2 regions of the Bradyrhizobium daqingense genome follow, and region 1 is predicted to be linked to the other one. Evidence: predicted binding sites of a transcription regulator. Region 1 holds the regulator's gene; the other holds the start of a gene.
The links. Region 1 encodes LexA, which represses DNA repair genes until DNA is damaged. Its sites were predicted from a motif close to TGTTCNNNNTGTGTTCNG; they were not measured.
Positions count from the first base shown of each region.

Region 2: the regulator LexA is predicted to act here: its motif matches at 1,635-1,652, upstream of LPJ38_RS08065 (DNA recombination protein RmuC).

Region 1 is NZ_CP088014.1:5,463,510-5,467,983, forward strand. It holds gene LPJ38_RS25875 (molybdopterin molybdotransferase MoeA) at 166-1,377, shown strand; gene lexA (transcriptional repressor LexA) at 1,555-2,256, shown strand; gene LPJ38_RS25885 (hypothetical protein) at 2,648-3,085, shown strand; gene LPJ38_RS25890 (GAF domain-containing protein) at 3,307-4,248, shown strand; gene LPJ38_RS25895 (ComEC/Rec2 family competence protein) at 4,258-4,474, opposite strand, start outside.
Region 2 is NZ_CP088014.1:1,726,867-1,731,340, reverse strand. It holds gene fmt (methionyl-tRNA formyltransferase) at 1-849, opposite strand, end outside; gene def (peptide deformylase) at 988-1,512, opposite strand; gene LPJ38_RS08065 (DNA recombination protein RmuC) at 1,684-2,892, shown strand; gene LPJ38_RS08060 (AmpG family muropeptide MFS transporter) at 3,034-4,395, shown strand; gene LPJ38_RS08055 (hypothetical protein) at 4,445-4,474, opposite strand, start outside.

The DNA of each region.
Region 1 (4,474 bases):
GTGGAGAGCCTTTTCGAGCAATTTTGTCACCGGCAAAAGATAAGCCCAAGTTGCGCGGAAAGGAAGCGCGTCTTTCTCACTCCATTGAGACCTCTTTTGCGTCGATCCTCTCACTGGGCTAGAACCTTACCGATCGTGTCCTTTGATTTGTTGCGGAGTTCACCCGTGGCCCTGATGCCGGTTTCCGACGCGCTTGCCGCGGTGCTGGCGGGTGCCGAGCCGTTGCCTCACGAGATGGCCGCGCTCGATGCGGCCTTCCACCGTGTGCTCGCCCGCGACGTGGCAGCGCTGCGCACGCAGCCCCCGGAAGCCATGTCGGCGATGGATGGCTACGCCGTGCGCGCGGCCGATGCGGTAACGGTCGATTCCACGCTCACGGTCATCGGCGAGGTTGCGGCAGGCCGGCCATTTGCCGGGTCGGTCGGTCCCGGCGAAGCGGTGCGGATCTTCACCGGCGGCATCATTCCCACCGGCGCCAACGCGGTCGTGATCCAGGAGGACACCGTTGCCGACGGCAAGCAGGTGACGATCAAGGAAGCCGCCATCGCCGGGCGGCACATTCGCCCCGCAGGCGTTGATTTCTCCGAAGGCGACGTGCTGCTGCGCAGGGGAGCCCGACTCACCGAACGCGATCTGGCGCTCGCCGCCGCCATGAATCACCCGCAGCTTGTGGTTTGCCGCCGTCCGAAGGTCGCGATTCTCGCCACCGGCGACGAGCTCGTGTTGCCAGGTTCGAAGCCCGGCCACGGCCAGATCGTCTATTCCAACGGCTACGCGCTGCACGCGCTCGCCCGCAGCGAGGGGGCCGAGACGATCGACCTCGGCATTGCCGCCGACACGCTCGAGTCCACCGCCGCCGGCATCCGCCGCGCGCGCGAAAGCGGCGCGGACATCCTGGTCACGTCCGGCGGGGCTTCGGTCGGCGATCACGATCTGGTCCAGCAGGCGCTCCGCGACGAAGGCATCGCGATGGCGTTCTGGAAGATCGCGATGCGCCCGGGCAAGCCGATGATGCACGGACGACTGGGGGCGATGCGCGTGATCGGCCTGCCTGGCAATCCGGTCTCGTCCTATGTCTGCGCCTTCCTGTTCATGGTGCCGCTGATTCGCGCCTTGTCGGGCCGATCCGTGATTCATCATCGTCACGAGCGCGCCGTGCTCGGCAAGGACGTCGGCGCAAACGACATGCGGGCGGATTATCTTCGCGCGAGGCTGGAGGAGCGCGACGACGGCGCGCTCGTCGCTGTTCCCGTCAACCACCAGGATTCCTCGCTGCTTGCGAATCTTGCTGCGGCACAGGCACTTCTCGTGCGCGCGCCGTTCGCACCCAGGGCCGAAGCCGGCACGCCTTGCGAGGTGCTGCGCCTGCCCGTCTGAACGCATCCACCACACGCGTTCCGCGAACTTGGCCGCATTCACGGTAAATTAAGCAGTTGCGGAACACATATCGAACATATAGTGTCTGTTCATGATTTGTTTCGAGGATGTAGCGGTTCGCCGCTCCAATACAGCGTCTCGGAATCGAACGACATCAACCGGGGGACTTTGGTCGAGATGTTAACGCGCAAACAATACGAGCTTCTGCGGTTCATCAGCGAACGTCTGAAGGAAAGCGGCGTGCCGCCCTCCTTCGACGAGATGAAGGATGCGCTCGACCTGCGCTCGAAGTCAGGCATCCATCGCCTGATCACCGCACTCGAGGAGCGCGGCTTCATCCGCCGCCTGCCCAACCGCGCCCGCGCCATCGAGGTGATCAAACTGCCCGAGCTCCAGGCCGCTGCCGGCAACCGCCGCGGCTTCACGCCGAGCGTCATCGAGGGCAATCTCGGCAAGATCCGTGCGAGCTCCAGCCCGCCCGCGGACGAGGGCGAGCGTCCGGTTGCCGTGCCCGTGATGGGCCGCATCGCGGCCGGCACGCCGATCGAGGCATTGCAGACCCGCAGCCACACCATCAGCGTCCCGCCGGACATGCTCGGCTCCGGCGAACATTACGCGCTCGAGGTGCGCGGGGATTCGATGGTCGAAGCGGGTATCCTCGATGGCGACATGGCACTGATCCAGCGTAACGAGAGCGCCGATACCGGAGACATCGTCGTGGCGCTGATCGACGACGAGGAAGCGACGCTCAAGCGCTTCCGCCGCCGCGGTGCCTCGATCGCGCTCGAGCCGGCCAACGCCGCCTACGAGGTGCGCATCCTGCCGCCCAACCGGGTGAAGATTCAGGGCAAGCTGATCGGGCTGTACCGCAAATACTGACCGCCCGGCGGTCATTCGATACCGATGATCCCGATTGGAGCGGATGCGTCCGCTCCGGCTGGACAGTCTTTCCGGTCTTGCGCAGGTTGTCCGGCCCTCATTCAGTACGACACACTCGGGGGCGGAGCCAGGCGCTCATCGTGTCCGAGCTCGAAAGATCGAGCACGCAATGGTGCCTCAGCGCCCGCGGCCACAGGCGTTCTGTGGTCCCCAAATGCGCTGAAATGAGCTTTGTTCCTAGTGAATCTGAAAAAGATAATGTGATCGCGTCTCGCGAACGCCAGCCGCAGATTCGCCTACAACCGAGCAGAGCGTCACGTGCTTCCACTCTGATAGAGGCTTGCGCCTCCGAAAGAGGCGCGGGTTGCTATCTTCGCATGAGGAGCACCCGATGTGTGACTACAGCCTGCATGCCGTTGCATCGCGTCCCGCCGAAGTCGGCGAGACGATCGTCTCCACGACGTTCCGCGGCACCTCGACGCGCGGCTTTGCTTCCGCGGCAGATCCGAACGTAGCCGTCTGCCTGTTGCCGGGAACGGAGCTCGCCTTCGCCGACAACGTCCGTTACGACAATCGCTGGATCTGGACGCGCACCATCAACTCCCGCGTCGGCAAGTTCGGCAAGATCGATCCGCACATTCCCGATCGCCATCACGACGCGATCGAATTCCCTGACGGCAAATACGTGCTGGTGACGCAGCTCGTCGAAGGCCAGCGCGCAACGGTGCTGCAACTGCCGGTGACCCAGCCGGTCAGCGAGCGCGAGCACAAGCCGCAGATCATCGCCGACAGCCGCCCGAGCCCAACGCCCCGCCTGCCGATCGGCTGATGCGCCGTCCCGGCCGTCCAGGTCGGAGACCAGAATTGAAATTGCCGTTCGCCGGCCGCGGCCGGCGACATGGACGGTTTGGCGCTCGTGATATCCGGGCAGCCGACTGAGCACCGCCTCGACCCGCGCACGAACTTTGGGCCGCCATGCCTGAATTTTGAACGTCCGCTCCGCGGTCAAATGACCGATGCTGTCGGGACCTGACACAGCGGACATGGTCGATGAAAGCCTTCATTCGCGTCGTCGAACTCTGGGTGCCCGACCGCACGCGCATGCGGCTGGAATTCGGCGGCGGCCTCTACGGTGAAGGGCTGTCCGCGTTCAAGGCCGTGAGTGAGGACCTGCGCTTCGGTCATGACGAGGGGCTGCCCGGCAAAGCGTGGGCCAGCGGCCATCCGGTGATCCTCACCAAGTTTGCCAACTCGTACTTCAAGCGGACCGATCAGGCGCTCGCAGCTGGCCTCACCTGCGGCGTCGCGGTGCCGGTGTTCGCCGGCGAATTCCTGCAGGCCGTGATGGTGCTGTTCTGCGGCGATGACGAAGCGCATGTCGGGGCGATCGAGCTCTGGCACAACGATCCCGATGTCTCCCACGAGATGCGGCTCGTCGACGGTTACTATGGCACCGCCGACATGTTCGAATTCAACTCCCGCCACACCAGATTCCCGCGCGGCTTCGGCCTGCCCGGACGCACCTGGAAGGCCGGCCTGCCGCTGATCATCAAGGACCTGCATAACGCCAGGAGTTTTCTGCGGTGGGAAGAAGCCGCCGAGGTCGGGATCAATCTCGGCGTCGGCGTGCCCTACCGCACCGGCGCCGACCAGAGCTGGGTGCTGACCTTCCTCTCCGCACAGGCCACCCCGATCGCGCGACGCTTCGAGATCTGGGTCCCGAACGAGGCTCGCTCTGCGCTGGTCTTCCGCGCCGGCGATTGCAGCGGGCAGACCGACCTTGCGGGCCTCTATGCGACGACATCGATCGCCAGGAGCGACGGCAGCATCGGGGGCGCCTGGGCCACCGGCATGCCCGCGCTCAACGATGATCTCGCGCATGACGACTCGATCGCGGCTGCGGAGGCCCGCGCGGCCGGGCTGAGCCAGATGGTGGCACTGCCGGTCATCGGCAGCGCCGGTCTCGACGCCGTGCTGGCCTGGTATCTGTAGCCCATCTGCTCAATCGTCAGCCTGCAGGTCGGTCTCTGCCGGCGTTGCGTCCCGACTCCGGGGCGCTGCCGTCTTGGCCGTAAAGTTCTTGGGCACGAGGCTGCCGTCGAAATCCCCTTCGCCAGCGCCGGCCGGCAACCAGGGCCGGCTTGCGCCTCTCGCCCTCACGGCCTGAACGGCAAAGCCGTCACCACGCTGCGTCAGCGCCAGCGCGCCCTGGCTTGCA
Region 2 (4,474 bases), 3.7 Mb from region 1:
GATGATGCGGATGGCGCCCTCGCCGCAGGCGATGGTAAGGTGGTCGTCGAGCACTTCGCCCGGTGCGCCCGCACCTTTCGCCAGCTCGCAGCGCAGGATTTTCACACGCGCATTCTCGCTGACGCCTGCAAGCTCCGCCCAGGCGCCGGGGAACGGCGACAGGCCGTGGATGTGGCGCAGCACCGCGCGCGCAGGCTTGGTCCAGTCGATCCGCGCCTCGGCCTTGTCGATCTTGGCAGCGTAGGTGACACCCTCCTCGCTCTGCTTCTTGAGCTGGAGCCCGCCGCGATCCAGCGCGGCCATCGCACGCACCATGAGATCGGCGCCCAACCGGGAGAGACGGTCGTGCAGGTCAGCTGCGGTCATATTATCCGTGATCGCAAGACGCTCGGCCATGGCGACGTCGCCGGTATCCAAGCCGACATCCATCTTCATCACCATCACGCCGCTCTCGGCGTCGCCCGCCATGATGGCGCGGTTGATGGGCGCGGCGCCACGCCAGCGCGGCAAGAGCGAAGCGTGCAGATTGTAGCAGCCGAGCCGAGGCGTATCGAGGATCGCCTGCGGCAGGATCATGCCATAGGCGACGACGACGGCCGCATCGGCATCGAACGCACGAAACTCATCCAGCGCTTCCGGCGTCTTCAACGTCTTCGGCGTCAGCACGGGAACGCCGAGCTTTCGCGCGGCGTCCTCGACCGGGGTCGGCTGCAATTGCAGGCCGCGCCGCCCGCCCGGCTTCGGCGCGCGGGTGTAGACGGCTACGATCTCGTGGCCATGCGCGACCAGCTCGAGCAGCGTCGGCACGGAGAAATCGGGCGTGCCCATGAAGATCAGGCGGAGGGGCATGGGGCGAGACAATCCTCGGACGCGAGCAAGGTTACTCGTCATGGCCGGGCTTGTCCCGGCCATCCACGTTCTCCTGCCCGCGGCGCTAGAGAACGTGGATGCCCGGGACAAGCCCGGGCATGACGGCGGAGGATTTGATTACCCCGCGCGCTTGGCGGCCTTCTCGAACTTCTTCATCACCCGGTCGCGCTTGAGCTTCGACAGATAGTCGACGAACAGGACGCCGTTGAGATGGTCGATCTCGTGCTGGATGCAGGTGGCGTAGAGGCCCTCGGCGTCCTCCTCGTGCACCTTGCCGTCGAGGTCGAGGAAACGCACGCGCACCTTCGCGGGACGCTCGACCTCCTCGTAATATTCGGGGATCGACAGGCAGCCTTCCTCGTAAACCGACAGCTCCTCGGAGGAGGCGATGATCTCCGGGTTGATGAAGACGCGCGGCTGGTGCCTGGTCTCGCCGTCCTCGTCGCGCTTGGCGAGGTCCATGGTGATAAGCCGCAGCGGCTGCGCGACCTGGATCGCTGCAAGGCCGATGCCGGGCGCGTCGTACATGGTCTCGAACATGTCGTCGGCAAGCTTGCGGATCTCCGGCGTGACCTTCTCGATCGGCTTGGAGACCAGACGCAGCTGCTTGTCGGGCAGGATGATGATTTCTCTGAGGGCCATGGCCGCGATTTAAGCTGCGCGCCGGATGCGGTCAATCCAGCGAGGAACTCCGTTAACCCTTCGCTAACCATAAATCTTCAGCTTTCATTAACCATAAAAATTAGTGGCTCGTTAACGGTCGCCGTTCCCTCTTCGTTCGCGTTCGCGTGCGAATCGGCTAGAAGGGCACGCATGAACGAGATCATTTTCATGGCTGGCGACTGGCCGGTACGCACGATCGACGCGCTAATCGGCTTCGGCGCGCTCGTTCTCATCCTCCTGGTGGTGATCGCGGTGGTGATCGCGGTGGTGATCGCACGCTCCGGCCGGCGTGGCGCGGAACTCGCGATGGCGCATGCGATCCGGGCTGACGAGCTCGAGGAGCGCCTCAGCGAGGTGCTGCGGGCCCAGAGCGAGTCCTCGGGCCGGGTCGATGCCATGACCCAGGCGTTGGCGGGACGTCAGGCCGAGATGGCGCGCGCGGTCAACGAGCGGCTGGACTCGGTGACGCACCGCGTCGGCCAGTCCATGGAACACTCCACCCGCAACACCATGGAGAGCCTGCGCGCGTTGCATGAGCGGCTCGGCATCATCGACAGCGCGCACAAGAACCTCACCGACCTCACCACGCAGGTGACGACCTTGCGCGACGTGCTCGCCAACAAGCAGTCGCGCGGCGCCTTCGGCCAGGCGCGGATGGAGGCGATCGTCCAGGACGGCCTGCCGAAAGGCTCCTACGAGTTCCAGTTCACGCTCTCGACCGGCAAGCGGCCCGACTGCGTCGTGTTCCTACCGGACCAGCGCCCGCTCTGCATCGACGCGAAGTTTCCGCTGGAAGCGATGACGGCGCTGCACGACGCCCGCACCGACGAGGAGAAGCGCATCGCCACGCAGCGCCTGCGCGGCGACGTGATGAAGCATGTCAGCGACATCGCCGAGAAATATCTCGTCGCCGGCGAGACCCAGGAGATGGCGCTGATGTTCGTGCCGTCGGAATCGGTCTACGCGGAGATCCATGACGGCTTCGACGACGTGATCCAGAAGGCCTATCGCGCCCGCGTCGTGCTGGTGTCGCCCTCGCTCCTGATGCTCGCGATCCAGGTGATGCAGCAGATCATGAAGGACGCGCGCATGCGCGATGCCGCCGACCAGATCCAGACTGAAGTGATCAAGCTCGGCGACGACCTCGGCCGCCTGCGCGACCGCGTATTGAAATTGCAGAAGCACTTTGCCGACGCGAACGAGGACGTCCGCCAGATCCTGATCTCCGCCGACAAGATCGAGAAGCGCGCCGGACGGATAGAAGAACTCGATTTCAGCAAGAGCGATGCGGAAGGCCCGCGCCTGGTGGCGACGGGGGCAGCGGAGCTGTTTCCGCGGAAGCTCCAGGCGGGGGAGTGATTCGGCGCCGTCATGGCCGGGCTCGTCCCGGCCATCCACGTATTGCCACATTGCATCAAGAACGTGGATGCCCGGGACAAGCCCGGGCATGACGAGCTTTGTGGCAGAGGCATCGCGGCCAGAATCTGCTAACACCGCCCCATGACCGCACCCGACGCGACCTCCTCCGCCGTGGCTTCCGCGCCTGCGCCCTCCTGGCGCGATAGCCTTGCCGTGTACCTGCAGCCGCGGGTGCTGATCGTGCTGTTCCTCGGCTTTTCCTCGGGGCTGCCGCTGGCGCTGTCGGGATCGACGCTGCTGGTGTGGATGGCCGAGGCCGGGGTCGATCTCGGAACGATCGGGCTGTTCGCGCTGGTTGGAACGCCGTACACGCTCAAGTTCCTGTGGGCGCCGCTGGTCGACGCGCTGCATGTCCCGTTCTTCACGCATGCCTTCGGACGCCGCCGCGGCTGGCTGGTGTTTTCGCAGCTGCTGCTGATCGGCGCGATTCTGCTGCTGGCGCTGACCGATCCGGCGCGCTCGCCGCTGCTCGTCGCGCTGGGCGCGCTCCTGGTCGCGACGATGTCCTCGACCCAGGACATCGTCGTCGACGCCTTCCGCGTCGAGAGCCTGCCCGAAAGCGAGCAGGCCGCCGGCATGGCCGCCTATGTCGCGGCTTACCGCATCGGCATGTTGGTATCGACTGCGGGCGCCTTGTTCATCGTCACCGGTTTCGAGGCGGTCGTCCCGCGTGGCGCCGCCTGGATGTGGGGCTATGTGGTGATGGCGGCCATGGTGCTGATCGGCACGGTGACTGCACTGGCCGCCACCGAGCCGGCACAATCCGCGCGTGCCGAGGCGGTCACGCGGGACGATGGCGCCCTCACGCGGGTGTTCCATGCCGCGCTGGGCGCGTTCTCAGAGTTCTTGCAGCGAAAGGAAGCATGGACCGCGCTTGCCTTCGTCGTGCTGTTCAAATTCACCGACGCGTTTTCCGGCAACATGACCGTGCCGTTCGTCATCGACATCGGCTTCACGCGCAACGACTACGCCGTGATCGTCAAGGGAGTCGGTATCATCGCGACATTGGCGGGCGGTTTTGCCGGCGGCTTCGTGGCCCGGCGTTATTCGCTGGCCACCAGCCTGTGGATCGGCGGCATCGTGCAGGCGATGTCCAATTTGTCGTTCTCGTGGCTGGCGCTGGTCGGCGTCAACGAATGGGCGCTGACCCTCGCCATCACCTCCGACAATTTCTGCAACGCCATCGGCACCGTGATCTTCGTCGCCTATCTCTCGGCGCTGTGCCAGAACCCGCTGCATACCGCGACTCAGTATGCGCTGCTAACGGCGCTCGCCGCCGTGGGACGGACCTATTTATCGTCGGGCGCGGGGTACCTCGCGAAAGAGACGGGTTGGCCGATGTTCTTCGCGATCTCCGTCCTCGCCGCCATCCCGAGCTTGATGCTGCTGGCGTATTTGCAGAAGCGCGGGCATTTCGAAGCGCTCGGGCCGGTGCGGGTGTGACGCTGCCCTCGTCATTGCCGTGACGGCGAGGCAGCGGAGCGTCGCGCCCCTACTGCTTCTTGATCAGGCTCCACTTCGT